Regions from separate parts of the Cytobacillus spongiae genome, predicted to be linked through region 3. Evidence: riboswitches for the same ligand, from Rfam matches in the RefSeq annotation. Region 3 holds a riboswitch; each other region holds the start of a gene.
The links. Region 3 has a riboswitch for cobalamin ahead of LS684_RS23190 (ABC transporter substrate-binding protein). Riboswitches for the same ligand answer to the same signal wherever they lie in the genome.
Positions count from the first base shown of each region.

Region 1: another riboswitch for cobalamin. It lies ahead of LS684_RS01370 (ABC transporter substrate-binding protein); the one in region 3 lies ahead of LS684_RS23190 (ABC transporter substrate-binding protein).
Region 2: another riboswitch for cobalamin. It lies ahead of LS684_RS04765 (GNAT family N-acetyltransferase); the one in region 3 lies ahead of LS684_RS23190 (ABC transporter substrate-binding protein).
Region 4: another riboswitch for cobalamin. It lies ahead of LS684_RS09125 (hypothetical protein); the one in region 3 lies ahead of LS684_RS23190 (ABC transporter substrate-binding protein).

Region 1 covers NZ_CP089997.1:247,746-255,837, reverse strand. Annotated here, with positions in the region: gene LS684_RS01380 (adenosylcobinamide amidohydrolase) at 1-1,431, opposite strand, end outside; gene LS684_RS01375 (FecCD family ABC transporter permease) at 1,435-2,496, opposite strand; gene LS684_RS01370 (ABC transporter substrate-binding protein) at 2,459-3,421, opposite strand; cobalamin riboswitch at 3,568-3,784, opposite strand; gene sfsA (DNA/RNA nuclease SfsA) at 3,848-4,597, opposite strand; gene LS684_RS01360 (hypothetical protein) at 4,790-5,569, opposite strand; gene rodA (rod shape-determining protein RodA) at 6,019-7,236, shown strand; gene LS684_RS01350 (sulfite exporter TauE/SafE family protein) at 7,275-8,092, opposite strand, start outside.
Region 2 covers NZ_CP089997.1:900,665-908,756, reverse strand. Annotated here, with positions in the region: gene LS684_RS04775 (hypothetical protein) at 1-370, shown strand, start outside; gene LS684_RS04770 (hypothetical protein) at 367-867, shown strand; gene LS684_RS04765 (GNAT family N-acetyltransferase) at 1,442-2,011, opposite strand; cobalamin riboswitch at 2,154-2,330, opposite strand; gene LS684_RS04760 (hypothetical protein) at 2,394-2,813, opposite strand; gene LS684_RS04755 (LytTR family DNA-binding domain-containing protein) at 2,820-3,359, opposite strand; gene LS684_RS04750 (nitrilase-related carbon-nitrogen hydrolase) at 3,369-4,781, opposite strand; gene LS684_RS04745 (VOC family protein) at 5,037-5,420, opposite strand; gene yidC (membrane protein insertase YidC) at 5,534-6,322, opposite strand; gene LS684_RS04735 (hypothetical protein) at 6,349-6,633, opposite strand; gene LS684_RS04730 (DUF6434 domain-containing protein) at 6,758-7,327, opposite strand; gene LS684_RS04725 (SpoVR family protein) at 7,435-8,092, opposite strand, start outside.
Region 3 covers NZ_CP089998.1:525,979-534,070, reverse strand. Annotated here, with positions in the region: gene LS684_RS23215 (C45 family autoproteolytic acyltransferase/hydrolase) at 201-1,247, shown strand; gene LS684_RS24375 (glycosyl-4,4'-diaponeurosporenoate acyltransferase CrtO family protein) at 1,363-1,638, opposite strand; gene LS684_RS23210 (glycosyltransferase family 2 protein) at 1,860-2,975, opposite strand; gene LS684_RS23205 (phytoene desaturase family protein) at 3,197-4,702, shown strand; gene LS684_RS23200 (hypothetical protein) at 4,750-4,902, opposite strand; gene msrA (peptide-methionine (S)-S-oxide reductase MsrA) at 5,000-5,515, opposite strand; cobalamin riboswitch at 5,911-6,109, shown strand; gene LS684_RS23190 (ABC transporter substrate-binding protein) at 6,246-7,211, shown strand; gene LS684_RS23185 (FecCD family ABC transporter permease) at 7,174-8,092, shown strand, end outside.
Region 4 covers NZ_CP089997.1:1,801,376-1,809,467, forward strand. Annotated here, with positions in the region: gene LS684_RS09110 (DUF1287 domain-containing protein) at 1-154, opposite strand, end outside; gene LS684_RS09120 (GNAT family N-acetyltransferase) at 882-1,352, shown strand; cobalamin riboswitch at 1,411-1,597, shown strand; gene LS684_RS09125 (hypothetical protein) at 1,763-2,290, shown strand; gene LS684_RS09130 (ABC transporter substrate-binding protein) at 2,304-3,248, shown strand; gene LS684_RS09135 (FAS1-like dehydratase domain-containing protein) at 3,366-3,740, shown strand; gene LS684_RS09140 (molybdopterin-containing oxidoreductase family protein) at 3,868-5,910, opposite strand; gene LS684_RS09145 (hypothetical protein) at 6,024-6,281, shown strand; gene LS684_RS09150 (serine hydrolase) at 6,530-7,657, shown strand; gene LS684_RS09155 (GNAT family N-acetyltransferase) at 7,664-8,092, shown strand, end outside.

The sequences.
Region 1 (8,092 bases), on a different replicon from region 3:
AGCTGCAGTACACTCATATACCCCTTTGCCAATTAGCTTCCCAAGGGGAGTAATAGTCCCTGCAAATTCTAAATAGGTTCCTTGCTGTGTTGCTGCTATTAATATGCTATCTGTAGAGGTTCCAGTTGCTATAGTGCCTGTCACCTTATCCTTAATTTGGTGATCCTGCAGCACTTTTGCCTTCGCTTCCGTTGCTGTCATTATGCTTTGAATATAGGCTTCATCCGAAATTTCTCCATTGATAAACACCCACGTGTTAATCGTACCTGGTACCATTTCGGAAGCATACTCCATACTTCTCGAAGCATCAACTGCATTCCCAACACCAGCAGTAACGACGATGAACATACTAAACCCTGCCGCTTTATAGTATCTATAGGAAGCATCCTCAAGCTGTACAGCTGTCATCATCCCTACCGTTTCAAGTGGCTCGAATCCTTTGTTCCGCAAATAGGTTTTCATTTCTTCTCGGTAATCACTACAATCATAATCCTTTGGAACATGGCGATTAATAAAGGTTTGGTGCCATCCCATCCCAGAACCTACTACACCAGAGGACATCGTTTTTAATGGAACCGGTGCTTGAAGTAACAGATACTCCTTCTCTTGCTTCAACAGTTGTTCCGTAATAATAGTCACTTCAGTTTGCTTCACCAAGTTAGGAAGTAGAACCATTTGCGGAGCGGGTACCTTCGGATGTGAATGCTTTCCTACATCTGTCTGATAGACCGCTTTAATTCGATCAGCTTTGAGCACTTCATTCGGAATATCATTTACATGTATTTTTCCATGATCTAAGAGAAGAAGTCTGTCACAGTAGAGGGCAGCTAAGTTCAAGTCATGAAAGATGGAGATCACTGTTAACTGGCACTCTCTTGTCCACGTTTTCAATAAGTCCATTAATTCTTTTTGAAAAGAGAGGTCAAGATGATTGGTAGGTTCATCTAATAATAGAATTTCAGGTTCCTGAGCAAGTGCTTGAGCAAGGAATACTCGTTGCCTTTCTCCACCTGATAGCTCGTTGATTTCTTGATGCTGGAAGGCTTTAACCCCTGTATGCTCCATCACTTGCTGGACTACTGCCTCATCTTCATCTCCCCATGAATGAAACCAGCCCTTCTGATGGGCATAACGACCAAGAGCGACCGTTTCTCTTACTGTATAAGAGAAGGATTGGGAAGCATGCTGAGGAAGTACAGCAACAAGCTTTGCTAATTCTTTCGCTGAATATGCTTGCAATTCCTTATCCTTTAAACGGATACTTCCCTTTCGATACGGCAATAGGCCGCTCAATATTTTCAATAAAGTTGTTTTGCCACTTCCATTCGGACCAAGTATCCCAAAGAACTCACCTTTATCAACTTCAAATGTGATCATATCCACGACGGATTCAGTAGAATACCCTCCAGCAATCTGTTCTACCTTTAACATCTGCTACCCACTTCTTTCTGTTCGTTTTCTTCGAATTAAGATCATGGCAAATACTGGTGCTCCAATGATAGCCGTTATAACCCCAATTGGTAGCTCAGTCGGTGAAATAATCGTCCTCGATATCAAATCGGTCAAAATCAAAAAGCCTGCGCCAATAATTGCGGATAAAACGAGTAAATGGCGATGATCAGGCCCCCACAAAAGCCTGACAAAATGAGGAATAACTAATCCAACAAATCCAATCGTTCCAGAAACTGCAACAGCGGCCCCCGTTAAAATGGAACCTGCAATTAGAATAACCATTTTGCGGCGCTGCACGTTTACGCCTAAGTGCTGTGCCCGCTCTTCTCCAAAGGACATCGCATTGAGTTCGTTTGTATTGAACAATAAGATAAGCGTCCCAATGATAAAGAACGGAATGATTATCTCAATATAGGCCCAGCCTCTCATAGACACACTTCCCAAAAGCCAGCCAATAATCTGTCTTAATTCGTCCCCTGTTAAAGCGATCATCAACGAAATCAATGCTCCTAAAAAGGAACTAAAAATAATGCCCGTTAATATTATGGTTTCCACTCTCATCGAGCGTTCAATGGTTCGTGCAAATAAGAGAACCACAAAAACAGTCACAAACGAAAAGGCAATACTAAAGATCGGCAAGGTATATAAGCCCATAACAGGAAGGCTTATTTGGAAAAAGAGCGTTAACACGGCTCCGACTGAAGCACCCGAAGAAACACCAAGCGTATACGGGTCGGCTAATGGATTTCTTAATAAGCCTTGAAAGGCTGCTCCTGCCATCGCAAGAGATGCTCCCACGAGACCCGCTAACAGCACTCGGGGTAAGCGAATATTTAAAACAATGTTTTCATACATTCCCTCTATAGAAGAAGTGTCAATTGGAAAAACCGCTGACAAGATCAGCTTAATAATGTCAAAAATAGGTACTGAAACAGTACCTATTGAGATTCCAAGTAGCAAGCTAGTGGTGAAGAATCCACAAGCTACTACATATGCAATTAACTTATTACTGATTAAAGACTTCTGGGTAGATTGTTTTTGCAAGCTCCTCTACTCCTTCTACGAGTCTAGGACCTGGGCGAGTCACCAGATCGGAATGAACATCGAATACCAGTTGATTCTGAATCGCACTTACACCTTGCCAGCCTTCTCTTGCAAGCACTTGTTGTACTGCATTCTCTGTATAATACCCATAAGTTGTAATAATTACCTCAGGATTTAACGAGATAATCGTTTCTTGTTCCAACATTGGCCATCCATCTAGATTACCTGCTACGTTTTTCGCATGAATAATAGAAAGCATTTCATCAATGAATGTATTTTTACCAGCTGTAAAGATTTCAGGAGCACCTGAGACCTCCACAAAAACGTTTTTCTCCTCTGAAACTTCTGCAACTTTCGTTTTAATTTCTTCCACTTTCGCTTTCATATCCGCAACCATTTGTTCTGCTTTTGCTTTTTCTCCAGTCGCTTGGCCAATGGTAATAATCGTTTCATATGTTGTTTCGAAGCTTGTAGCATCTTCTACTACAAAAACAGGTATTCCTGAATCCTTTAATTGTTGTAATCCTTCTTTTGAATTATGTGCACCTGATGCATGCGCTAACACTAGGTCTGGCTCTAAAGAGATGATTTTCTCTACATTAAACTCCATTCCACCGATTTTTTCCTTTGTCATTGCATCCTCTGGATAATTGTCAAAATCAGTTACACCGACTACTTCTTCTCCAAGTCCTAGCTCGTAAATAATCTCCGTATTACTAGGAATAAGCGAGACAATTTTCTCTGGTTTCTTTTCAATAACGATTTCTTCATCTAATGCGTCTGTTAATGTAACAGGAAAGGCAGCTTCTTCTTGATTAGCTTCTGTTTGTACCTCTTCCTTTACATCTTCCTTCTCTGTACCGCAGCCAGTCATAATCCCTACGGCCAATAGAAGAGTTAATACGATTGAATACCACTTTTTCATGTCTAATCCCCCTTGTCTATTTCATAAAACGTGAGTTGAGGAAATAAAAAAACATCTCCCATAAATAGAAGATGCTTGTATGACTCGTCATCGATACAAAAAACCGATAGATATGACCGTCACACACCTTCCCATCCTCGTAGGTTACTAGTGTATCCGATGTAGGCAGGTCTCCTGGCTCATGGTCATAGCAGACGCTACACCTTCCCGTACTTCTTGCCGTACAGTGGTATCAGTAGCTTGCTCCCATTTACAGTGGCGGGACCGCGTTGGAGTTACACCAACTTCCCTTTTAAGTCTTTTTTTAAAAGGGGAGGTTTCATCTACCTTCCCTTAAAAGACACCTCATCAATTTTTATTTATTTTTCCAATCACTTAAAATTACACTATAGCCTTGCAGAATTTGCAATGCTTTTTTCTAAAATTCTACAAATTTCTCTGTTCATCTGAAACGATAGGTGCTTCTACTGATAGTTGCTGCCCTATGAATATTTCCTCAAGGGTAATATGACAGGCCCTCCCATAGAGCTTTACCCCTGACTGACTTGCCTCAGCTAATGCATGAGAAAAAATAGGATCAATATGAGGAGCTGTTGTCACTTGCTCCACATCATCTCGTTGCGCAACGAATAAGATAGCTGTTTGGTATTTGCCTTCCTCTACAATTTGAGCGAGCTCCTTCACATGCTTCGCCCCCCTAGCAGTTACCGCATCCGGAAACATCCCTACCCCATTTTCAGCCAGCGTGACGCTCTTAACCTCTAATAAAAGCTGCTCCCCTGCTTGATTCTCAAGTAAGAAATCCCAGCGTGATTGACCATATGTATATTCTGACCTTATATACCTCCAAGCAGAAAACTCCTCAAGCAACCCTTCCTTTAATGCTATTTCAATGAGTTGATTAGGGAAGGTTGTATTAATAGATATATAGCCTTCTTTGACTGGGTTTTCACATAAAACTGCTGTCCATTTCGTTTTTCGATGCGGGTGATTGTTGCCAAGTACCCACACTTTATTTCCTGGAATGAGCAACTCCTTTAACCTCCCAGGGTCAGCCAAATGGACATCTGCTAAGTCCGATTCTCCTTCTATTCTCACCCGAATAATAAAGCGATTCGGCCTTTCAACAAACGTTGCTTCCTGCAGGATTTCTGGGAATGTAATACTAGCCTTCATTAGTAATCCTCCTTTACCTTGGAAATGATTGATTGTATTGTTTCGTTAAAAAATGAGTCCCGCTAAGAGATCAATGCAACACTATCACCATCATTTCTCCATTGTTTCCACTTTCGCTCTATTCCCCCTATAATCTGCACCATCAACTTCTCTCAAAAATTGCAAAAAAGCCTGGCACAGCAGCCAAGCTCTTTACAGATGTGTATAGACTCTCCATTGTTTTACTTTTTTATCGAAAACGAGCTTTGCATTACATTTATTGCTGGCTTCTTTTTCAAATGCATCATACATATCATCCATATTCGCATAATCACCGACTAGCCAAATGGGAATGACGATTCGTGACCGATTCTGCTCTGCATGCCGAAGTGAAATGACAATACCTTCCTTCATCATATCCTTAAGCGAGACAATTACCTCATCAGGGACGGCTGGAAACGACTTCCTTTTCTTAAATCCAAGTAGTGATTTCTCTAGCTTCATTTCTCCCATTTTACTTGAGATGACGTTTCCGACCATATAATAGAACGCATTCATATCTCTGTAGTAGGTTTTATTAAACCACCCATCATCGTGAGCTAAGTAGGCATATTTATTATTTAAATGGTTGTAAAACGGCAAGCGCAAATGCTCCTTTAAATGACTTAGATAAAGGAGCTCGGCTAGCTCTTGACCTGGTAGCTGATTTAACCCCTCCACCTCTTCAAAATCAATCCAGCAAAAGTCTCCATACCCGTAAACATCTTCCTCAATTAATTTACTCACTTTATCCGCTGGAACAAATTCATGGAGGGTATGTAAATTAAAATCCCCTTCATCAAAGCGATGCTTTAAAAGCAAGAGGTTGTTAAGCTTTTCAGGCACAGATACTGCAAATTCCGCAAATTCAATTCCATATGACATCACATATTGATCATTTTCATTTAAATGAAGATACAAAAGTTCACGAATATGATTATGGTTTCTCTTCAATCAAGACCCTCCCCCAAAAACGTAGATATCCCTTCTGCACAAGGGGTTCTGCCCTATCATTCAATTAGAAAAAACAGCTAAATTCAACAAGCTGCTCCGTCCTTCATCTACATATTTTTTAATTTTACCAAAATCTCCTCGAAATATCTTATTTGAGGGATGAGAACTTTAGAAAAAAACAATTCTCACTCATTATGATATTTCTAAAGAAAAATAAGCGATAAGTTCGTTCCTGCAGCTTCATCTCATTAAAGGGTTCAAAAGCAACATTTTAGTAAAATATAGCGACTGTTGAAACCATCAATCGTGCGCGTTCGTCTAATTATACAGACAGAATAAACGGTTAACAATCAGAATATTTTAAGAAGGAAGAAAGAATTTAATTGTATGAAATTTTTTCCTTTGTTACGATGAAAGTAAGATTAAGAACGAAACTAGGTGTTGGACAAATGGAACAATCCAAAAGACCTTCAGAGCGGTTTGACTGGAGCCTAGCTCTCCTTTTACTATTATTTTCTCTTGTAAGCTGTGTGGCCATCTATAGCGCACAAACAACTGGACAATATGATAATAATTATTTTTTAAGACAAATATTTTGGTACGTTGTCGGTTGCGTGATTATTGCTGTTGTGATGTTCTTTGATAGTGAACAGTATCGCAGGCTTTCCTGGATTCTGTATGGTCTTGGAATTTTACTCCTTATCGCAGTAGTAGTTGCCCCTGAATCCATTGCACCCGAACGAAATGGGGCAAAAAGCTGGTTTGTCCTACCTGGTTTAGGCAACATTCAGCCTTCCGAGTTTGTAAAAACATTTCTCATTCTGGCTTTAAGCAATCTTATCGCCACCCATCATGAACAATTTATCTTAAAGACATGGAAAACTGATTTTTATTTACTTATAAAGCTTAGTTTCACAGCAGCTTTGCCACTAGGACTGATTCTGTTACAGCCCGATTTAGGTACAGCACTTGTAATCCTATCCATTTTAACAGGGATGATTCTTGTATCTGGAATTGCGTGGAAAATCATTATTCCACTATATGGTTCGCTCGCAGCCCTCGGTGGATTTGCTCTCTATCTGGTTATTTGGGCTCCAGCTGTACTAGAAAAATTACACTTTAAAACCTATCAGTTTAATCGGATCTATAGCTGGCTAGACCCCAACAATCATCAAAGCGGCTCTGGCTATCATTTATATAAATCCCTTCGAGCAATTGGATCGGGTCTCCTCACGGGTAAAGGCTTTGGGGAACGAAAGGTTTATATTCCAGAAAGTCATACTGATTTTATATTTAGTGTAATAGGGGAAGAATACGGATTTATTGGGGGAAGTATCGTGATTAGCTTGTACTTTCTCTTAATCTTTCATCTGATCAAAACCGCTTTAGATACGAATGAGCCGTTTAATACGTATATATGTGTAGGAATAATAAGCATGATTACATTTCATGTATTTCAAAATGTTGGCATGACCATTCAGGTACTACCAATCACTGGGATCCCATTGCCTTTTATTAGCTATGGGGGAAGTTCATTAATGGGGAACATGCTAGCGATGGGATTAGTATTTGGAATTCATTACCATCACAAAACCTATATGTTTTCTTCTCAAAGCTATCAGCCTTATAAAAAAGGGAAAGTCATACGAAAAACATCTCGGTCGTAATAACAGAGAATCCGTTAAAACACAAATCAGCGAAAGACCTATATGCGGTCTTTCGCTGATTTAACGTCATGAAAATCTTTCATCCGGAGCAAAGATCGTCCCAAAAAGAAGACAATAAAGAAAGCAAGAATAAGGAGCCCAACTGTATTCAAATGGAGAACCTTAAGCACGACGCTTGTCAGAGTTGCAATATATAGAATTCCCAGTAAAAAGGCAATCTCTGCATCTTTGTAGAAAGTAGTTAACTTTGCTCCAAATTGAGAGCCAATCAATCCGCCGATGATTAATAGTAAGCCGACCTGGTAGTTGATGGTTGTAGTCAATGCATAGGAAATAAAGCCGCTACTTACAATTAAGAGAACCGCAAGCAGGCTTGTACCCACAGCCTTTCGCGAATTCATTCCCAAAAAGGCAATGGAAAGAGGGACAATGATAAATCCACCTCCTACTCCAAGTGTTGTGGAGACAAAACCGCCAATCAATCCAATAACGACAAGCTTCCAAGAGGAGAAAACATAATCTGATTTGAATTCAGCAGCACCCTTTCCTTGCCGAACCATTTTCCATGCAAAGTAGGAGAGTAGAATTATATAAAAAGCTGGAATAACATAAACGTCTAGAGCCTTCTCCTCAAGAAATAGAACAAATGGACGAGCCACTTGGGTGGCCAGAATACCGCTTAACCCTAAAGTGGCCCCTTCCTTCCAAGCGATATTTTTCATTCGAATATGAGCGACGATCCCTGACGAAGAGGTACCAATGGTAAACAATAAGCTAGTGGTAATCGCCTCAACAGGGGAAAAGCCCGTTAGTAAAAGAATGGGCGTTAAAATAAACCCGCCTCCTACACCAAAAA
Region 2 (8,092 bases), on a different replicon from region 3:
TGTATTAATCTTTAGTGTAAATTTCACCTGGATAATCGTCGATGAATTTGAGTGGGTAACAGTAGCCGAGAAAGCTTTACCCTATACGGCATATCTACTAACTAGAACTATCATCGTCCCTTTTGTTCTGCTATTGCATGTGAATTTTTACAATAATGCGGGAAATACTTCAAAGAAGGTCATAGTTATATTGGCGGCTGTTATATCACTATTATTTGTCAGTGTCCTCTCTCGTTCTTTAGGTATTACAGAATACATGGAATGGAATTATGGATATAGTGCCCTTTATTATCTATTTTTGAACGGAGTGGCTATACTTACATCTAAGCTTTACAAGTGGCTCTCTAGGAATGAGGTGAGCTTCTCATGATGCTTTGGGAATCCTTTGATCAAAATGAAATCTATATACTACTCTTATTCTCTGTTGCCTTAGGAGCTTTTCTGTTGTTTAAAAAGATTCTTCCCAGGTATATCACAATATTATTTTTAACGTGGGGCTTTGCGAGCTCTCTCTTATTTGATTTCACCATTGGCGGAGGATTTCATGACTACTATAAAGTAAACGACTCCAATCATTACGAGCTCTTTGATTTAATCACTTACTTTTCCTTTTCGTTTTTCGGCTATTTCTTTGTGTATTTTTATGAGAAATTTGCTATACAAAAAGTTACATTTATCCCCTATATCCTAGGCTGGACAGTTATCGGTTTAACGATGGAAAAATTGTCAACTATTATGGGTGTCATCCATTACCAAGATGGATATAGTATTCAATTCTCTGTAGTCGTATTTTTAATTGTACAGACCACAACGGCCCTGTATTATGAGCTAGTTAAGCGGAATTCAATATCTCCTGAAGGCAATTAGCTAACATTTGTTTAGATGGAAAAGAGCTTCTTCGGAAGCTCTTTTCCACCACATTCTGTTCTGAGCTTTCTCTAGCAACAGGGTCAAAGCAAATTGAAACCCACAAACGAGATTAATGTCCCTAGGTTTACCTAAAGCCCAACATCAATCCTTAAACAGCTTTCGTGACTCTTCTGGAACAAACACAACTTCTTGGATTTTATGGTCAGATGTTAGGTTGAGTAGCACCATTTCACCATTACTAAATTTCAGTAACTCGTAGGTCTGGAAACTCGTAGCACTGCTCATTCGTTGATATACTTGGTTTAGCACTTGTTCTGATAGTTGGTGCTCTCTTCCATCAGCAATGTAAGGCGAAATAATCTTTATATTATTCGTTCGAGCCGCTTCTTTAAACTGGATGCCTACTTCAACTGGACCTACTTTAGCGAACAGCACCTGATGGATGAGTAAATAGCATGAAGTTAAGACAGATAGATAACACCAAGACGGTTTTTCTTCGATTCATGTTTCATCACCCAAACTCATTTTCCCATTTATACCCTATAATCAACAGATATTTCAGACTTCTACTTTATTGCTTGGCTAATTTCTTAAACTCCTGATATTGTTCAGCCGTAATGCTACTTCCAATTCTAGCCATCATAAAGTTGGTTTCATAGAGGGCAATATCAGGATCTGTTGTTTCAAATTCGATGAATTCTGCTGACTTTAGTACATTTTTCAGAATTCTGCTATAAGGAAGCGGATCTCCATCTGTCATTCCCAGATCCCAGTGCCAACAATACTCCAATGACACAATGATAGATTGTACCATTTCATCTTCCTCAAATAACCCTTGTATAAGCCTTTTTCCTAGTCCTAAATTTCGAAAGGAAGGTGCTACCTCCATCACACCTACCATTTTAAGGTAGGGGAGTTTATGCCAGCGCTCATCCTCTTCTGGTGGAAGAATAATGGTGTATCCTACAATATAGTGCCCGGAGACAGCTAGGGTCATCATTGCATTTCCCCTCTCGATCGCCTTAATCATAGCCATTTGCTGATTTTCTGCTGGACGAAATCGGTTTAATTGTTCATGAAACGGAATCGTTTGTAACCTTCCTTTCATCTCCATTTGATCTTTAATCAACTCTACTTTCATAGTTCATCCCCCATTTCCATGAGGCAGAAAAAAACCACCTCTCTAATAAGAGAGATGGAAGATACACAACGTAGATTCATTAGCAAACAGACCTGTCGTCCCGCCAACACACCTCGTTGCATCTTCCTAGCTCCCGAAGAAGATACGACACATAAATAAGGCAGGTCTCCTGACTTGTGTTTCCTCCTACTCTAAGCCCTTCCCATCAGAAGACAGTGGCATGCTTATTTCGTCAACACTTACAGTTGCGGGAACAGTCCTGGATTTTCACCAGCTTCCCTTTTAAGTCCAAGTGGACACCTTATCTACCGGTAATATCATTATTTCATGTTGATACATTCTTTAAAAATATTGAATTTCCTGCCTATGAATAGGACTTTATCTATTCTTTGCCATTCTGTAATTTTTTCACCGATAAAAAATGCTGATACGCTCTAATCCTTTTATTAAGCTGATAAATTAATGGCCATGATAAGAGAAGAATCAATAACGCATAGCCATAAAATGCAGCTTCAAAGATGATGGCCCATCCACCGAAGAACAAATTCCCCATTAAATATATGAATAAAATTAACAATGACGTAATCATGTATTTTGTAATAAATGGAATCTTGCTACTTGTAAGTACTTTTACATGAACCCAAACAGAAATCACACAAGAAACCATGGCAATCACCATACTAAAGAAATAGCTTTCTACGGATGAAAATAAATTTTCTCCCATTAGAAAAAGAACGATTGCTCGGATCACCATACCTAAAACAGCTGATATGATAATTGCTTCTATAAAATATTTTTTCATCGCATCTTACCTCATTCCTAAAAACTCTTTAAACGGTCCAACAAAGCTTTTGGAAACTTCCACTTCTTTTTTTGAATGAACAAATTTGAGAAGCAGTCTGCGATTGAACCAAGGAATTATTTTCGCAACGGAATCAATGTTAACGATAAAGGAACGGTTTACTTTAATAAACCGTTCATTTGGCAAACGTTCCTCCAGTTGATAGAGTTTTTCTTTTAAACGATATACCTCTTTTGCTGTATGACATAATACGGCAGAATCCACTGCTTCAAAGTACAATACTTGCTCATGGTCAATCACATAAAATTCCTCATTGTGACTTCCAATAATTTTTGATGTAGCTGAGGTAGGGGCGAATGGCTTTAGAATTTCACCTAGCCTGTTCAGATCGTTCGGGTCGAACACAATGCATGGTAAAAAACCGCTATGAAGTCCCTCCTCCACCATGTAAAGATCCGCTTCTCGATAGATTTCTATTCCATATGGTTTTAATCGATTGATTAATTCCTCACGAATTTCATTTCTGCAAACAAGACCTACTCGCATTATAACTCCTTAATGATTCAGCTTTTTTCTTCGCTCCAAGCGATGTATATATACGATGGTTAGAGCTAATATCAGTATAATACAGCCAACCAAATATTTCCCGAACAATGAGTAAAAGGTCGTCACACCTTCTGTCGGAACGTGCCCCCTCATGACCCAGTGGTCTGTTGAGAAATGGTCCATTTTCGTTAAAACCTGACCTTTGTAATCGGTAATCATCGACATACCATTAACGGTTTGCGTAACAACATTCGCCCCGTTCTCAATCCCTCTGAAGTTTCCAACGATCGTATGGTAGGGAGAAAGTTCTCTCCAATCAGCAGATGGAATAAACAAGATATCTACCTTAAGCTCTCCAATTTGATCAACCACTGCAGGAAAATCCTTATCCCAGCATATAATCCCCGAAAGCCGGCCATATTCCGTATCAACGGTGGTCAATTCCTTATTCCCCATGACCGTATTTTCTACCGCATTGCCCCCATATTTATAATGCTCTAATGCTACATCTCCTTCAGGGTTAATGATATATAAGACATTTTCATTCGGTTCTTCCTCCGCTGTGAATATATAGGGAACGGTTAAAATGTAGACCTGATACTTCCTTGCAACCTTTTTTAGCTTATCTAAATACATGGATGTCTGTGATTCATCTATAACGATGACACCCTCTGAATGATGAATAATTTTGGCACCTGATTTTGCCTCAGCAACCGTCAATTCTAGCAGCCCATCCATTCGCTCTTCCGCTTTTTCAACAAAATCACTCATGTCCTTTTTGTGTAAAGTAAAGATTTCTAATACATCAGAGTCCGTTCGATCCACCGTATGAATTCCTGATACAGCAACCGTTTCTTCATGCTGATGGATATACATTCGCAAACCGCCTAAGGTAACAATGAGGGCAAGTGCTGTCACACTAATGATGGCCACTCTTCTTCGTTTGGTAAAATCCAAACTTACCCAATAAATAATGGATGCTACCCATGTAATGAGAAAGGTAATTCCTGTAACCCCTATAAAGGACGCAAACTGAGCAATTGGCAACATATCATGCTGCGAATAGCCTAACACCCCAAAGGTGCCATACGGATTAAAATATACATTTGTAAAGTCTAATAGGGAGTAAGTACAGGGTAAAATGAAGGTTGCTAGAAAAGAACGGGCTTTTGAAAAGTAAATTTTTTGCCACACGAACGGAATGGCATAAAGAAACCCTGCTGCCGCTGGAATGAATTCAAACATTGGAATCGGGAGTTCTGGAAGCATCTTATGAAAGCTCAATTGATTACTCAATGCTGTGACCAAACTTAACGAGATCCAAGCCAACTTCCAACTCATGTCTTTTATAGCAAATAAGAATAACACTGGGAAAATCCACGCAGCTGGTGCGATCAGAAACTTTCCATTACTGAGCACCATAAAGACCCCACCTAACAAAAGTAAATAGATTGGATTCAACTTTTTCAACATCATCTCTCCTCTCGCTTTGTTACCATAAGTATAGGAGGTATTAATGAAATCTACCTGAAGATTTGCGTAGAAAGGACAGATTTGAAGGTGAGTAGTACAGAATTAGCAAGGATGGAATTTTATCCAATAATCGGAAAAGGGTAAGCACAAAGAAAAAAGTGATCATCCTGAAATTAACTGGACAATCACTCTATCAATAGACAATTAGTTACTCTTTTCCATTACAGCAAAATAATTTTCTTCCGCATCCGCAAAGTTAAAGACTCTTCCAGATGGCATTGTAACAATATCCCCTACCTTAACATTCTTACTTGATAGCTCTTTATGAAACTTCTCAAGGTTGTCAGTAAAAAACATAAGAGATGGAGTACCTAGGTTCAAGCCAGGTGACATTTTCGCAACGAAATCTTTGTTATGAAGAATCATACTTGTTTGTGCAATACCGCTAGGGGTGATCTCTATCCATCTCATCCCTTGGCCATTGTTTTCCTCAGAAATGACCTCAAATCCAACCTTTTCCGTCCAAAACCTAACAGCCTCATCTTGATCATGAACATATAACATAATTTGTCCTACTTGATTAATCATTGAACACATCTCTCCTCTATAGGGAATGATGTATAGTATTCGTCGGTTGCTGGGTAAAATCCTCTCTAAATCAATCAAAATTCCTCATGTGTACCAAATTTTGGTGTTGTTCATTACCCCTCACTTCCATTAGTCACGTCAGTTGGTTTAATTGGTATAGGGGCATATAGCTTTTGACCGATTATCGATTGAATGATGAGAATCAGACCTCCTACGACCCAATACAACGGAAGAGCTGCTGGTGCACTAAAGGAAAATATCACGATCATAATGGGGGATAGTAACCCCATTATCTTCATTTGTTGCTGCTGATCTACAGTCATATTCTTTTGTGAAACCTTAAATTGGAGATAGTAGACAAGCCCTGCAATCGCAGTAACCCATATATCAGGTTGTCCTAAACTAAACCATAAAAACGAATGGGTGGAAATCTCTTGTGACCCTCTTATGGCATAAAACAAGCCCATTAATATCGGCATTTGAATCAGAATGGGCAAACATCCCACATTCAACGGATTTACTCCATGCTTTTGATAAAGTTGTAGCATTTCTTGTTGAAGCTGTTGTTGTTCCTGTTTATCCTGCACTTGTTTAAGCTTCGTTTGAATTTGTTCCATTTCTGGCTTTAATCCTTCCATTTTCGACTTCATTTGTTGCTGATTTTTATACTGTTTTAACATAAAAGGCATTAAAACAAGACGAATCAAAATCGTAATGATAATTATGGCCACTCCATAATTATCATTGAATAATTCAGCAATTCCATGAATGGCTACAACGAATGGATTGACAAAATAAGTGTAAAAGAAGCTTCCTTCACTTGTTTGCTGTTGGCAGCCTGTTAAAACAATCATCATTACCTGTAATAAGGAAATGATAAATAATGCTTTTGTTTTTTTCATCTCGTATCTACTCCTAATCCTATTATTTATGAGGAAATGAGTAGTAGATACGGGCCTTCTATATCGGGATCAGTGTATTGATACTTTTTAATCGTCTTATGAATCCACCGTATGGTATGGTTTATATAAAGATGTGCATTTAGGACAAGCTTTACATTGGTCTGATGACTGCCTTCCATCGTAAAGCACGTACTTGTAAGTTGATTTCTTGTACTAAGCGGGAAAAAGCTAACTAGCAGAACCCCTAGAAGCAAACTACCATAAAAAGTATAGATGCTAGAAAAATTGGATAGCTCTACAATTAAATCCAACAAACGAAATCACCTCAATCTGTCCTGACAATACATCAACTATAAACAAACAATCATAAAAGAACAATATATATCCAGAGGAAGGGGTAGCAAAATAAGGAAGCTTCATAGTCGTATCATTTGATTATGTGGTGGAAATATATCGATTACTTCCAGGAAGCTTTTTGATTTCATTCCATGCACGAATCGCCTCTTGACGACTTCTTCCTTTATTTTTGGGGTCAGCAAAAAAATCGTGAATAAACTGATTATACTCAAATTGCGGGCCGATGTTTTTCTTATAGGCAGCATCTTTCTTCCGTTTCTCTTCTTCATGCCAAGCTGCAACTACCTCACGATAGGTTTTACCAACATTGTTTTTTAAATAGGTTTGGATAAACGTAGAAAAATGAAATTTAGGAATGACTGTCTTAAAGAAAGCACGTACAGTTTGACTACACCGATGATTTTCGGTAATAACCGTATCTAAACTAAGTGTAGTTTCAGCTTCTACCTTCTGAAGTGCCCTTGTTCTTCTAATTGGAGATAAGGTTTCACCTGTTTGAAGAAATACTTCAATCCGGTGAGCGATCTCAACTTTTGCACCTGAGGCACTTATCCCATTTACACGACAAAAAGATTGTAACTCTTCCTTTAGCCAATAATAGTCTCGAAAGCTCTCTAGACTCATACCTCTTGTTAATGTGGGTCTCAATCCTACCACCTCCTTGTTTCTCATACCCCATTATAGAACGAATGTTCTTGTTTGTAAAATATATACAAAACAAAAGCAGCCTCAAATCAGACTGCTTTCCTTAACACCTATAAATACTTTCGATGAACCCCTTTTCCATCATACGTGTATAGCATTCTTCTGTTTTCAATCTTCGTTTCTAGATGAACCGGACGGCCCCAAAGCTGATTGATATAGGGAAGTACCTTTTCTAAGTACTTTACATCCAGCTCGATTCCTTCATACCCATGTAATAAATAGAGCTCCCCGTTCTTTAAATAATCTCCTTCAGCTACTGTTAAGTACGGAAATCCTCCATTTACGCGCATGCTGACGAGCTGATCGCGTACTTGCTCCCACTGCTTATCAATGACCTTATAGTCTCTTCCTTGCTTCTGGAATAAATACATATCCTCTCTTGTCACGAGGTCCTTTGTTAAATAATTTCGTAAAAAGGAAATATCAGATTCAATTTCACGCACCTCAAACATCTTCTCCCGGCCAGACCCTGGCATAACCCCCCGCTTCTTCATCTCTTCTGTTGGATGGTTATACCGCTCTTCAATATCCTCGAACACCTTTAAACCTAAATAATACGGATTAATACTCGTGCGCGATGGCTGAACAACCCCTGCATTCAACTTCGCAAACTCCAATGCTTCACCAGACGTTAAATCCATTTCACGGAGAATTCGTTGATGCCAGTAGGAAGCCCAGCCTTCATTCATGATTTTCGTCTCAAGCTGT
Region 3 (8,092 bases):
AAGAAGGAGCGTCGTTTCATATTCTAGAAATCCTGAACGTTCACTCCTTCTTGAAATAATAAGAACGTTTTGAATGTTTTTTGCATGGTATTTCCTCCTTGTGTTTGATGGCTTAAGTTTAGCATAAGTCTAAGGAATCATTATGGGGAAATGTTCGACATCATTCTACATAATGAAGAGAGGTGTATACGTAGAAAGTTTTGTTAGACGTTTTACAGGCAAGAGGAAGTTATTATGAGGTTGGATTGCAGTTGGGAAGGGAATTAAGGGAATCTCCCCTGTATTCTCATCATTTAAAGCGTCGCAAGAGGTCTTTGCATCAATACAAAGTGGATGTAGGAGAAGCGGAGTCATTGATCCGTCGTTACTCACCTGGTTTGTGGGATGAATTGGAAGGGTTGGCTTGTGGTTTACAATGGTCCATAGAAGATACTGTTCATGAATATTCGGGGTTTCAACAAGACTGGGGCGAATCAGGGTGCTCATCTTTAGCGAGTAATGGTATCTATGTGAGAAATTATGATTACCATCCGAAGACTTACGAAGGCAGACTTCTGCTTGTTCAGCCTTCTGGCGGGTTTGCATCCTTAGGGTTCTCAGGCAGAGGGATAGGCCGGCTTGACGGACTGAATGAAAAAGGGTTGGCAGTTGGTTTTCATTTCGTTAACCGTCTCAACCCAGGAAAAGGATTGATATGTACAACAATCGCAAGAATTCTTCTTGACACTTGTGAAAACACAGAAGAAGCTATAGAAGTATTGCAGAACCTTCCTCATCGCCACTGCTTCAATTACTCATTGTATGATCGATCCGGCAAGGCTGCTGTTGTAGAGGCATCTCCCAGAGGGGTTGGAATATACCATCATACAGCGTTAAGCTGTACGAATCATTTCCAGATGAATCACATGAGACGAGACAATCGTCGTTATCTAAATGATTCGGAAAAGAGATTGGACAGGCTGCGTTCCAAGCAGGGAACGGGACTGAACATGAGGGAAGCATTAACTTTATTCAATCATGGGGACAGTCCGATATTTAAACGGGGGTACGATTCATGGGCCGGAACCATTCATACATGTGTCTTTCATACAGATACCCTTCAATGCTTGATCGGCTTTGGGGAGAGCTCTGAAGGAGTGTTCATGGATTTTAGTGATTGGATCTCAGGGAAGCCTTTAAGGATTAAAAAGATAGTGGGCAGATTTATGACGGATCAACCCTTTGTATTCACGGAAGAGAAAGAGTGATAAAAGGAACCGAGCAAATCAAGAATTCTATGGCATTTTATCGTGGAGGACTTCCTCGGTTCTTATTCATAAAGTGTTCAAATTATTATCAATATATTCATTATTTATAAAATGATTAAATGTGATGTGAGTTCGAATACCCTGTTATGCTTGTTTCAACAATAGGCTGGCACTGCAGCATTAACCGAGTGATCCTTAGTCGGTTGTAGCGTTGTACAAGGATAAGGGGGAGGTTGAATAAAATGCCATATAGAAGCATTGACCATGACACGACTCCCTCATTTAATAAAAAGAATATGGGGGAGGGTATCATCTGCAGCCAATGAGAAAGTTCTGCACGGTTCAACTCGAGAAGTAAGGTAACACGCCCCTGTTGAGATGAGAGATTAATTTCATTTTTTCTTACCCCGCCTTGAAATCATTCTCCTGCATCAGGCAGTTTCTTTTTCCACTTTTTGATTTTTAAAACCCTGTATATCCCGCTTTCCCTTCCAAGCTTATAAGGGTGAAGTATAGGGGAAATCTTCCAAACTTGATTCGGAGTCAGTCTGGACGTTATGAAAGAAACCAAAAGGTGGATCCCTACCCACGCGAGCATATTAACGAAAATAATCATTTCATCTTTTCGTCCTTGCCTTTCTCTACAAAAACATACCGATCCTTCCACTTCGTCTGTTTAGTAAAAAACGTATTCCAAACAGAGTGTAAAAAAACCATAATAAAAAATAAAAGGTGGATAGGAAATAAGAGCGTGTCCAAAAGAGTGAAGTTCCCTATTCTACTTACAATGACATATAAATAAAGACTCACTAATGAGTATTCAAGCATATAACGATATGGGTTTCCTGCGATCATATCAGGAGACTGAATGATAAATGAAATGAGAAAGGCAATCCATATAGAAATAACGGTCAATAATAAAAGATTCGTTGATCTTGCACCTGAAGCGAAGCTTTTTGACCATCCATGGAATACCTCAGCCAACCCGTTCTCATACATTCTCATGGAGATGGCTCGCTGCCCACTCACAGCTTCTACGGATTCCCCACATGCCTTTGCACGTCGGCATAAGGAAAAATGCTCCACCATGTCGCTTTTGATGGCTTCGTGTCCACCGATCCTCCTGTAGACATCTTTTGAACAAAGGAAGCACTGACCAAACCCTCCTGCAGGCTTAAACAATCCTGCAAGAAGATGGGTAACGTTTGTGGATGCGAAAACGATGAAGTGAAAGATCATAGAAAGGGTTTCATAACCGCTGTTCATCTTGTGATAAGGATGAATGCTTAGCACACCTTGACAATGTTGGCGTTTATAAGTTTCGCATATCCTCAACAGCCCTGCCTTCTCAAACCATGTATCACAATCTACGAACAGCAGGAATTCACCTTTTGAAGCCTTAGCTCCATTCCAACAAGCCCAAGACTTCCCTTTCCATCCCATGGGGAGAGGGGGAGAATCAATGACGATCGCTCCGAATTCTTCACTTATTTCCCTTGTCCGATCCTTTGATCCATCATTCACAACAATCACTTCTAGTGGCTGAATGAATTGATTTTCAATGCTTGACAGCAGCTTTCCGATCGTTCCTTCTTCATTCCTGGCAGGGATGATGATGGAGCATTTTTTTACTAGAAAGCTATTTCTTACATGGATCGCCTTATTGACCAATGGAATCCGGAAGAATAGGAATGCCGTAAATAAGATTGTTCCTAACCAAACATACATTTTGCTTCACCTTCTATTTAAGATCGATTTTTATCAACATCTTAACCATTTTAGGGATGGGTAATACGTATTGTGAGATGGTGCAGGGTTTTCATGCAGAGACTTCTTTGATTGATCAGGAAATACGTGGTTTTGAAACTTTCTAAAAATGGGCACAATGAAAAGCTGAATCAGGGTTTCAATCTAGTCAAGACGATCGTTCTCGTAAGGAGGAAATAGAAATGAAAAAGAAAGTGTTAATCGTGGGTGGCGGTCTGGGCGGTATGTCGACTGCTATCCGTCTGTCGTCTGAAGGATATAATGTGACCATTTTGGAAAAAGGTGAGAGACTCGGCGGGAAATTAAATAAAAGAGGGGAAAAGGGCTATTCGTTCGATACAGGCCCCTCCATTCTTACGATGCCTTGGGTATTGGAGAAAGTTTTTGCACATGCCAATCGCGATCTGAATGATTATATTGATATCGTAAGGGTTGAGCCGGGCTGGCGAACATTTTTTCATGACGGGAAAGAACTTGATGTTTCTTCGGACCTTCCAACCATGCTGGAGGAAATGAAAAAGACATCACCAGAGGATGCCGGAAACCTATTTAATTATTTAAGTTATTGCAGTAAAATGTATGAGCTGACAATGAAAAGCTTTTACAAAAAGAGCATAAACGGCCTGCAGGATTTACGAACCATGCATCCTGTAAAGGAATTATTGCAGATGGATCCCATGAAATCAATGGATGCTGCCAATCGCAAATTCATCAAAGATAAGTACTGGCAGCAATTATTTAATTTCTTAATCATGTACGTAGGGTCTTCCCCATACCATGCACCCGCCATCATGTCACAGCTTACACATGTACAGTTAGGCCTTGGGGTTCATTATGTTAAAGGAGGAATGTACAAGATTGCCGAGGCAATGGCGAAAGTATTGGAGGAGTTGGGTGTAGAGGTCCACTTGAATTGTGAAGTGGAAGATATCCTTACATCTGGAAGCCGTGCTGAGGGAGTCCGTACGAAAATAGGAGAGGAGCTTAAGGCCGACATCGTCGTATCGAATTTAGAAGCCATTCCTTGCTACAAATCTCTTCTTGGGGATCATCATTCCTCCCAGAAGGAAGTAGATGAGTTAAGTAAGTATGCGCCTACTGTGTCAGGTCTTGTTTTACTTCTGGGTGTTGATCGGAAATATGACCACCTGGCACATCATAATTTCTTCTTCAGTGAGGATCCCCGTAAAGAGTTCAGGCAGATATTCGATGAAAATAAATTGGCGGATGACCCAACAATCTATATAGGTATTTCATCTAAGTCGGATCAGACGCAGGCTCCAGAAGGAAAAGAAAACCTTTTTGTGCTGACTCACGTTCCACCATTGAAAGAGGGAGAGGACTGGTCCCAATATAAAGAGTCCTACCGACTTAAAGTGCTTGAGAAGCTGGAGAAAATGGGAGTGACCAACTTACGGAACCATATTGAATACGAATATTCATTCACCCCGAATGACCTTCAAAACCTGTATGGTTCTAACGGTGGATCAATCTACGGTACAGTAACGGACCGAAAGCTGAATGGAGGATTTAAAATCCCGAATAAAAGCAGAGTGCTTTCAAATATGTATTTCGTGGGAGGGTCGACACATCCAGGTGGAGGTGTTCCGATGGTAACGCTCTCAGGACAACTGACGGCAGAATTGATTATAGACGAACAGGTGAAGGTCAATCGTTATATTGGATAAAAAAAGCCGGAGGGGTGGCTTGGCTGCCTTCCCTCCGGCTTTTCATCTCATTCCTTCAATTGTGCATTTACAGAATCAGAATTATTCACCTTTGCATCCTCTTTATCCGGGTAAGGATCAAAGAAATTCACTACTTTTCCTGGACCTTCAATCCCTATGACGGTCTCTTTATCTTCTCTGAAATCGTCTTGTTTCTTCATATCTAAAAACTCCTTCCTGCCAATTAGTTTGGCGAAAGAAACTCATTTCATTCTCCGGACATACACCGAAATTTGTCATCATCCACCTGTCTACTGTTTATTGCCAATGATCTTCTATAAATTCGTCACGCCCTGATTTAACCCGGTCTTCTTTATATTCAGCTGGATTCTTTTTATAGAATTTTTGATGATAGTCTTCAGCGGGATAGAATGTAGATGCAGGCAGGATTTGGGTGACAATCGGTTTTTTAAATCGGCCACTTTCCTCTATTTGTTTCTTCGTCATCTCCGCTTCTTTCTTTTGACGTTCGTTATGGTAGAAAATAGCTGTGCGATATTGATCACCCCGGTCATGGAATTGACCTCCATCATCTGTTGGATCAATTTGAGGCCAATACAGTTCCAATAATCTTTCATATGGGAAGAGAGAGGGATCGAAGGTGATTTGAACAACTTCATAATGTCCGCTGTGACCAGCTTTAATCTCTTCATAGGTCGGATCTTCAAGATGACCCCCTGAATAACCGGATACCACATCCACAATACCCGGCAATTCATCAAATGGTTTTACCATACACCAAAAACAACCTCCGGCAAAAGTGGCGATCTCAATCTTATCACTCATTTACAAAAACCCCCATCATATGTCGCTCTAAAGTAGTAAAGCAATAGCATGAGAAAGATTCTATCATGAAAGTGAAGAGGCGACAATCTTTTAGTTCGGCTCTTATAACCATTATGTTATATCATGCTGTTTTAAACAAAGTGTCTCCATTTCTTTGTCCACTAGAATGTGCATTGAATTCGAACAAGCCCCCTCAGCTTAGGGGAAGGTCGTACTTTCAAGGGGGATAACTCGGTACCATCTCATTGCCGTTCACTATTTTTTACACACAATTGATATATTAAGCATGCAGGCTCAAACCTACCTATCATTCAACAAATTTTTCAAAAAAGGAATTCACTAACCAACCGAACTTGTGTATAATTCATGTGAACGGAACAATTACATACGATATGAGATTAGGTGAAGCTGAAGTTCAAAGAAAGTTTTAGCTTCTTAAAAGGGAAGTTGGTGTAATTCCAACGCGGTCCCGCCACTGTAAATGGAAGTGAGCTGTGTGAATGCCACTGTACCAAAGGGTATGGGAAGGTGCAGCAAACAATGACCATGAGCCAGGAGACCTGCCTAATGTCTTTCGCACCAAATCTACGCGGATAGAAAGGTGTAATGTGCATGTTTGACAAAATGAATCATATCTATGCATCTTACACAACATCTCTGGCCCCGCTGGAGATGTTTTTTGTCTGACTAAACGTATCGTCACAGGAGGAGAAAAAGCATGAAACACTCGATCAAAGTCATATTCGCACTCTTACTTACTTTTGGGATCCTATCAGGTTGCGGAGCCGAAAGTGAAAATGTAAAAAAAGAAAAAGAGAATGAAGAGGTCAGTAAGGAACAATCTGATTTTCCCATTTCACTAAATGACGCCCTTGATAATAAAGTGACGCTTGAGGAGCAACCTAAGCATATTGTGTCATTGATCCCGAGTAATACAGAAATACTATTCGAGCTCGGTTTAAACGAGGAAATTGTAGGAGTATCGGATTTCGATAATTATCCCGAGGAAGCAGCTGATAAAGAGAAAATCGGTGGGATGGAGTTTAATGTGGAAAAAATCATCAGTCTAGATCCGGACTTGGTTCTTGCTCATGAATCCACCGCTATCTCGGCAGAAGAGGGGTTAGATCAGCTCCGAAATGCCGGTGTGACAGTATATATTGTCCAAGATGCCACTAGCTTTGAGGAAGTATATACCACGATGGAAAACATTGGGGTTCTCGTTGGGAAGAAAGAGGAAGCAGAATCCATCATTTCCCGCATGCAAACGGACCTTGAATCCATAAAGGATGAGACAAGTAAAGTAACGGAAAAGAAACGTGTGTATGTGGAAGTTTCCCCTGCACCGGACATCTATTCGACTGGAAAGAATACATTCATTGATCAAATGCTTACACTTGTGAATGCTGAAAATGTAATGAGTGACCAGGAAGGATGGGTACAGGTGAATCAGGAAGCAGTCATTGCATCTAATCCGGACACCATTATCACAACCTACGGATATTATAGCGAAAACCCTAAAGAACAAGTGATGAACCGGGAAGGATGGAAAGATGTGAATGCAGTTAAGAATGATGAAGTACGTGACGTACATTCAGACCTGGTCACACGTACTGGTCCGAGATTGGTTGAAGGAGTAGAGGAAGTTGCAAAGTCGATCTATCCGGAGTTATTTGCAGAATAAAATATGGATAACATACGGACTGGCTATAGTGTTCTTATTGATGGCAATCCTTGCTGGTATATCCATAGGTACTATTTCTGTACCTGCCAAGGATATATTGTTGATCCTTGGAGCAAAATGGATCGGTTTCAGATTACCTGATGAAATCGATCCAATGTATACAAACATTGTATATTCTATCAGATTGCCCCGGGTGATACTCGCACTACTGGTTGGAAGTTCACTGGCCATCGCCGGTGCCTCTTTCCAAGGCCTTTTGCGAAATCCATTGGCAGATCCATATACATTGGGAGTATCTTCAGGAGCATCTGTAGGGGCTGTTATTACATTGTTCTTTAATTGGAGCATTCCGTTCATTGGGAAGTTTACACTTCCCTTTTTCAGTATTGTCTGTTCAATTATCACTGTGTTTATTGTTTTATGGTTTGCACAAAAAGTGGAGAGGACCATGAAAGTCGAAACCATCATCTTGACGGGAATCATATTCAGTTCATTCTTAGGATCCCTCATTTCCTTAATGATCGCCCTGACAGGAGAAGAGTTAAGGCAAATCATCGGCTGGCTGCTCGGAAGCGTTTCGATGAGAGGGTGGGACTATATAGCGATTATATTCCCCTTTTTCATCATGGGAGTAATCTTATTGATCTTTAACGGTAAAGAATTGAATGGCATGAGCTTCGGAGAAGAACAGGCACACCATATCGGGATATCTGTACATAAGAGGAAGCTCATCATATTGATCGCTGGAAGCATCCTGACCGGAGCTGCGGTTGCCGTTTCAGGGACCATTGGATTCGTGGGTCTTGTGATCCCTCATTTTCTTAGAAGAATCGCAGGTCATGATCATCGGCATTTACTTCCCTTGTCGATCATTATAGGAG
Region 4 (8,092 bases), on a different replicon from region 3:
TGTCAACTTGCGCGTACAAGTCTGGGACTTCTATGGCTTTTTTGAACGGGTTTTCAAAAGAGATGCCAATTGAATTGATGATGATGCCATTTTGATAAAAGAGGACGAATAACAAGAGACCAACGGCAAACAAGCTAACTAGCAATCTCTTCATTTTTTCTCTCCTAACTTGGTAGATAATATGTAGACGTGTAGCAGTTAGAAAAAGTTTCCTTTATGTTTGTAATTGAGTGAATTTCATCATTTTAATTCCTTATGTCTATTGGATTTCAAGGCATGAAAAAAGGAGTACCTCCCTTACAATCGAATTAGTTAAGTACGACCAAAGAACAACTGTTGAACGAGAGAATGTCTATTTAAAAGAATTCTTCCAGTTAAACAATCTGAGACAGTGAAAGGGAAGAAAGACCAAACCTCATTTTGATTTGGTTACTGTTATTTACCATGAATCAAAATGAGCGGCAGATCGAATCAATCAACATTTGAACAGTTCACAACCAGTGGCAGCTTCATTTTTTTGACCCTGGTCAGGAAAACCCTGACGAAAACCCGTTGATTGGAGCGGAAGAAGCGAAGACTCCTGCGGGATCAAACGGACAAGTGAGATCTCCGAAGGAGCGAAGCGACGAGGAGGCTCAGCGCCGGCCCCGCGGAAAGCGTAGCGCCTGGAACGCAAATCAACAGCCTTGTTTTAAGATGAACTTATTTTAATAGAGCAGTTTCAAATCAGGGCTACCCTTCCTTCCTTTTAAAATAGTAATCATGAAATGATTCAGAATTATCCATTTTTCATTAAGTAATAAAAATAGTAAGTAAATCGATGACGAATGTATGTTCTTATGTTAAAATGTGGTTATTGAATGTTGAAGGGGATATGGAAGATGGGAAAAGTTTCGTTCGTGCATTTTTCGGATGTGTATTTGCCAAAATTACTTACGTTTGAACTTCCGGATGAGCAGGCGCAGTTTACGGCATTGCCTAAGGATAAAATCGAATCATTCGAAGATCAACACCGGATGGTTATTTTATATGATAATGAGCCTGTTGGATACTTTCTTTTACATGCTACAGAGCGTGTAAAGGATTATTCTGATCAGCCTAATGCCATGCTGCTTACGGCGTTGTCGATTAACTATGCGGAGCAAAGGAAGAGCTATGCGAAAAAAAGCATGATGCTGCTAAAGAAGTTTGTGCAAACAGAGTTTCCCGAATGTACGGAAATCGTCTTAGCTGTGAACCATAAGAATGTTCCTGCAAAGCAGCTTTATTTAGCAGTTGGCTTTGAAGATACGGGCATTAGAAAAGTGGGCTCAATTGGCGAGCAATGGGTGATGAGACTCAGAGTAAAGTAATTGTAAAATATTTCTTTGTTATAGAAAGCTAATTATAGTAAAATAAGTATTAATTGAATATGTATTGCAGAGATTGGGTGCTATGTTGATAGCATAATAGGGAATTCGGTAAGAAGCCGAAGCTGTTTCCGCAACTGTAAGTGCTGATGAAATAAGAAATGCCACTGTTTGAGCAACCAAATGGGAAGGCTCTTAAAGTAAAGTGAAGCACAAGCCAGGAGACCTGCCTTTTCTTGAGCGTATTTTGCTCTTCGGAATAAAGAGGATTGTACGGCAGCTTTTCTATGAAACAACTTAATCTGTTTACATAGCATTTTTCGCCGGCCAATGAACTTTGGGCGGTTTTTTTTCGTTGGATTAAAAGACGCTTCTTGCAGACTATTCAAATCGAACAATAGGGGGGCGAACATTTGGAAAAAGACATGCGGTTTCTTTGTTATCCATTTATGCGTGAATCGGTATCAACTGTAGATTTTGAAATTCGAACGGATTCCTTGACGACTCGTATTGGACAAGCCGCAGCCTTAACGAAAGATGTAGAGGTAGTCCATAATGATCTCATGTATTTATTGCCAAATGCTTATCATTTAAACGGGTCTGTTCGTGGAAAGGTAGCGATAACTGAAGAGAAGCTGAATCGATTAAGTGAGATGTACGACTATTATGTAAATGAGGTGGAAGATCAGATTGCTCATTTTCTACTTCCACAAGGAACGGAGGCAGCGTGTGTTCTTCATGTTTGCCGGAGTGAAGCGAAAAAGTCGGTACGTGCATTGCACAAAGTAAGCTTAGAGAGAGAAGTACCAGATATTTTGTTCGATTATGCTCATTTGCTTGCCAATGTACTTTTTGTCATGGCTGTATACGTAAACAAGCAAAATGGGGTCGAAGAAATTCCGTTTATTAGTGAATCATACCCTACGAAAAAGAAGAAATAGATAGGAGAACATGATGAAAACAAAACAACTATTCAAGTTTGTATCCATTATTATGCTTGTATTTTTTTTACAGGCATGCCAAGCAGCAGATGAGAAAACCACAGAAAAGTCAGAACCAAAAGTGGAAGAACCACAATCATATACTGTGACAGATGACTTAGGAAATGAAGTAACATTTGATGAAGTTCCAGAAACAGTGATTTCTTTACAGCCCAGCAATACGGAAATCCTATTTGAGCTTGGTGTGGGGGAGAAAATTATTGGTGTAACGGATTATGATCATTATCCGGAAGAAGCAAGTAAGATTGAACGAGTTTCTGATTCAGTGAATATCAATGCGGAGAAAATACTTTCTTTAAAGCCAGATGTGGTGATTGCTTACACGGTAGGAGAACAAGAGGCATTAAAGCCGATAACGGATGCTGGCATTCCTGTATTTGTTATTCAATCGGCAAGTTCCTTTGAAGATGTATACGGAGATATCGAGCAGTTGGCTGACGTAATGGGTGTAGCGGAAGTTGGGGAAGAAGTAGTCGAAGAAATTCAAGCCAATATGAAGGAAGTAGAAGAGAAGCTATCAGGAGTAACGACGAAGATGCCATTATATCTGGAAATCAGTCCATCACCAGATATTTACACAACCGGGATGAAGACGTTCCAGCAGGAGATTGTGGACCGTGCGGGGGTTGAAAACGTATTTGGTGATCAAGAAGGCTGGATTAAGGTAGCTGAAGAGGAAGTCATTTCTCGAAATCCAGAGTTAATTGTAACTACAGTAAATTATGTTGAAAATGCAGTTGCGGAAATCAAAGGGCGTTCGGGTTGGGACCAAATCAAAGCCATCCAGAATGATCAAGTCTTCTTACTAGATGCTGACGTTTTGTCTAGACCAGGGCCTCGAATTGATGATGCGGTAGAATTATTAGCGAAGACAGCCTATCCAGAGCTTTTTCAATAAGTAGAATAGGAGAGAGAAAGATCTAGATTTCTTTCTCTCTTTTTTATAGGGAAAAATAGGAAGATGCCTTTTATTGTGATATAATTATCTGAAAATTCATTTTAATAGGAGGTTAGTATGAAAGAAGGAGCCATCTATACATGGGAGAGGTCATTTACGAATGAAGAGGTGTTAGAATTTGGGAGAGTGTCTGGGGACCAGGGGAGACATCATGTGGAGCCAGATGAGAAAGGGCGTTTGATGGTTCAAGGCTTGCTAACAGCAACGATTGGCACGAAAATTGGTGGGGACTTAAATTATATTGCGAGAGAAATGATTAGTGAATTTATCCGGCCTGTATTTACTGGTGATATCATTACGTGTGAAGTGGTAATTAATAAGGTCATTCAGATGGAAGGATTCAAGAAGATTAAAATGGAAACGATTTATCGAAATCAGCATGGGAAGGAAGTTCTTACAGGCTCCAGTCATGGGATTGTTCGAGATGAATAGGAGGATATGATGGTGGTTTGACGCACGGCTTAGGAATGTCCAATACAATTTGAAAAAATTGACAAATGGGAAAGAGAATTTGCAATCATTCCCATTTGTCGTAATACGAACGAAAACCCTTTTATAATTAGTGAGATGCCACTTTTTCCACATGGATCCGTCCTGAGAAGAAGGTCGCACCTCCGCCCATATCTGCTAGGCGATCAGGGGTAAGAGCGTTGACGAGCTGTTTTTTACCAGGAGCATCCGCCCATAGACCTTGTGAGACAACGACCCCAGGAAGAACCTGACTCCCAACGTTTGCACGCATAATACATTCGCCACGTTCATTCCAAATGCGCGCGAGATCTCCATTTTCGATGCCCAGCCTCTTCCCATCCTGTTCATTTAGGAAGATTTTCGCTTCTTTTTCTAGTTTCATATGCTTGTCATTGTTAGAGAAGGTCGAATTTAAGTAATTATGATTCGGCCCTGGAATAAACTGAAAGGGATATTCACTCTCTTCTTCAACTGGAAGGTAGGTTGGAAGAGGAGGATACCCATCTTGAAGCATGGCTTCGGAATAAAGCTCAATTTTCCCGCTCGGTGTGTGAAGGCTTCCAGGGAACAATGGTTTTACGTTCGCCTTTGCAAAGCCCTTTTCTTGAAGGGTTTCGAGATTGATTGATGTTAAATACGGGTTCTCATGATGCGTAAGTGCCTGCTGAATCATGTATTCATCGGTATCTTGGAAGGCTGAGTCTGTATAGCCCATCGCAAATGCAAGGGAACGAAACACATCTGCATTCGATTTTCCTTCGCCATATGGTTCAATGACAGGTTGCTGTAATTGAGCGTAATGATGCCAATAAGAAGTATATAAATCGGTATTTTCATAGGAAGATGTTGACGGCAGGACTAGATCAGCATATTTGGCTGTGTCCGTTAAAAAGAGGTCGTGAACAACGGTAAACAGATCCTCTCTTTCTAAGCCCCTGCGAACTTTATTGGCTTCTGGTGCAACAACCGCAGGATTAGCGCCATAGACATACAGCGACTTAATCGGATTGGTTGGATCCTCGAGTGCTTGTCCAAGTAGATTCATATTAATGACCCGTGGGTTTTTCTTCGTTCGCAGCTCAGGCTTTTGCAACGCCTTCGTATTTAATCCTAAATAACCGCTATTTCCCTTAATCGCACCGCCACCTTTATGGAGCCATGCACCGGTTAAGGCAGGAAGACAAGCAATTGTCCGTATACACATTCCGCCATTGTCATGATGCTGGAGCCCATTTCCAATGCGGATAAAAGATGAAGGAACGCTTCCATATTGCCTTGCTAATGAGAAGAGGTCTTCGACTGAAACACCAGTGATGGAAGAAACCTGCTCAGGAGTATACGCTTTAACATGCTCTCTAAGCTGTTCGGCACCGACGGTAAACTCCTGTAAGAACGATTCATTCACAAGGTTTTCCTTGAACAGAATATGCATCATTCCTAAGGCTAGGGCAGCATCTGTTCCAGGTAAAATGGGGATAAACCAATCAGCTAGCCGGCCAGTTTGGTTTTTATGAACATCAATCACAATGATTTTCGCGCCATTTTTTCGCGCTTTTTGAGCAAGTGCGACTTGGTGCATATTGGTACTAGCGGCGTTAATCCCCCAGAAAATAATGAGCTTTGAGTGAATCGTATCTTCTGGATCGATACCAAAGCTCCCCCCCATCGTATAACGATAGCCGACCGTTCCTGCTATTTGACAAATCGTCTGATCAAGGAGTGAAGCTCCTAACCGATGGAAGAACCGCCTGTCCATTCCTTCTGCATGGACGCGCCCCATATTTCCGTAAAAGCTATAAGGGAGAATGCTTTCCGGCCCGTCAGTCTCAATGAGTTCCTTCCATTTAGACGAAATGGTTTCAATTGCTTCTGGCCAGCTGATTGGCTCAAATTGACCTTCGCCTTTTTTGCCTACTCGTCTGAGCGGGGTAGTCAGACGTTTTTTATCATAAATTCGCTCGGTCATATGCCTTACTTTTTGGCAAATATGTCCTTGTGTGACAGGGTGTTCGGGATCACCTGTTACTTTAACAATTCGTCCATTTTCCTTATGTAGCAATAACCCACATTGATCGGGGCAATCGAGGGAACAGACCGATTTAAAGACCCCATTTGGTTGTGTGATTGACATGGCATCCTGTCCTTTCCTTATTCAGTATAATCCTAGTGTAAAAGAGATTGAATAGTCAGGCAAGTAATAGGGAGAAAGTGGCGCGACAATACATATAGTTTGGAGAAAAAGAGGTGACGAATTTGAAGCTGCAAATGGAAAAAGCGATTCTGCTTGCTGATAGCTTACAAGGTTTGATCGATCTCGTAAACCATATTGATATCAGTCATCCTACATATGCTGAAAAGGAAGTTCTTTTCTACCGGTTGAAGATATTAATAGAAGAATACCGGTTACAGCTGTTAACGAATGAACTTTATCGCTTGAACCGCTTCGTCTCGGATGAACGACAAACGGTGATGGATGAATCCATTTCTTCATTCCTATTTTAAAAGGAATGAAGGGTAGCCCTGATTCGAAACTGCTCATTTACAAAAGTTTATCTTAAAACAAGGCTGTTGACTTGTGCCTGAAGCACAAGTCACCCCCTTTGTTTCCATCCCATGATTAATCAAAGTATATTTCGAATAGGGACACTCTGAAATTCACAGCGATGAAGTTGTTTACAGGTTTTCCAATATTTAGACAGGGATTTCTCCTTTTTTGTCGAATGTGTAGAGGGTTGAAGGAGGAATGGAATATGAAATGGGTTCTTTGGAGCTTAGGTGGAATCCTATTATTGGTGATTATTGTTATAGCAATAGGGGTGTTTTATTTTCAAAAGGAAATAAAGAAAGAGGATCCTAGTTATCTAGTGAACTTCCTAAAGGAGAATCGAGACAGGAAAGGACTCTCTTTATCAATCCATTATAATAATCAGCCATGGGTAGCAGTTCATCCGGATGAAAAGCTGCCACTTGCGAGTACAGTGAAGATCATTGTTGCTATTGAATATGCGAGACAAGCCGCTGCTGGAAAAGTAGATCCGAATCAGCCGGTTCAAGTGGGAGAGCTAGAAACGTACTATATCCCTAAGTCAGATGGGGGTGCACATGAAGCGTGGCTAGAGAGTTTGGGAAAAGACGCTGCACCTAAAGAAGTACCGTTAAGCGAAGTGGCAAATGGGATGATTGCCTATAGCTCAAATGCAAACACAGATTATTTAATCCGCATTCTTGGAATGGATGCTATTAATCAGCTTCTTGATGAACTCAAGCTAACGCATCATGAACGAATATATCCAATTGTAGCTGCACTCTATATCCCAACGTATGTAGCTCAGAAGAATTCCTTGTCAAAGGAAGAAACAAATAAGGTTCTTCAAGAGATGGAATTGGTGCAATACCAAGCGTTAGCCGAAGAAATACATCAACAGTGGGAGGATACTCCGCTTACAGATGATGAGAAGAAGCAGGTGTTAGCTGACTTGACAAAGGAGTTAGAGAGGAATTGGTCTGATCGATTGCCACGTTCTACTACAGCTGAGTACATAGGGATTTTGAATAGGTTAAACACCAAGTCGGACTTTCAGCCAGACGTATATACGTATCTAGACCCTGTTATGGAGCAATTAATGCAAAATCCCAACAATCAAGAATGGCTTTCCCATGCAGGTCAGAAGGGTGGGTCGACACGCTTTATATTAACGAATGCGATGTATGCGACCGATTTATCTGGAAATAAAACGGAATTTGCCTTTTTCGCAAATGATCTTACGTCGATGGAGCAGGCCAAGCTATCACGAAATTTGAATGGATTTCAACTGAAATTTTTAAAGGATGAGGATTTTCGAGAACAAGTGAAAAGAGAGCTTGCTAGAGAGGAGTAGGTGTATATGCTGGTTGTGAAAAAAATGGACGCAAAAGAGCTGAAGGAAGCTGCTTCGTTTATTGCGCAGGTAAACCAAATAGAGGAGCACCATATTGGGTATTGCGGGACAGATGCGAATGAAATCAGGAAGTCTTTAGCTGAAGATTTGACGGATGTCCCTTTCACGGAGAGCTTTGTTACGGCTTATTGGAATGAGGAATTAATTGGGGTGCTAGGTTTTGATGTGGCTACTGATGACCAAAGTGCTGAAACATGGGGGCCGTTTGTGAAGGGATATGATTTCCGTGTCGCTCAAAACATGTGGGAACACTTGATTGAATCATTGCCAAATGAAATACAAACGCTTGCTATGTTTCCGAATCAAAAAAATACACGAGCCATTCAGTTCGCTCAAGAATTACAATTTGTGAAGAAGAGTGAACAAGCGATTCTT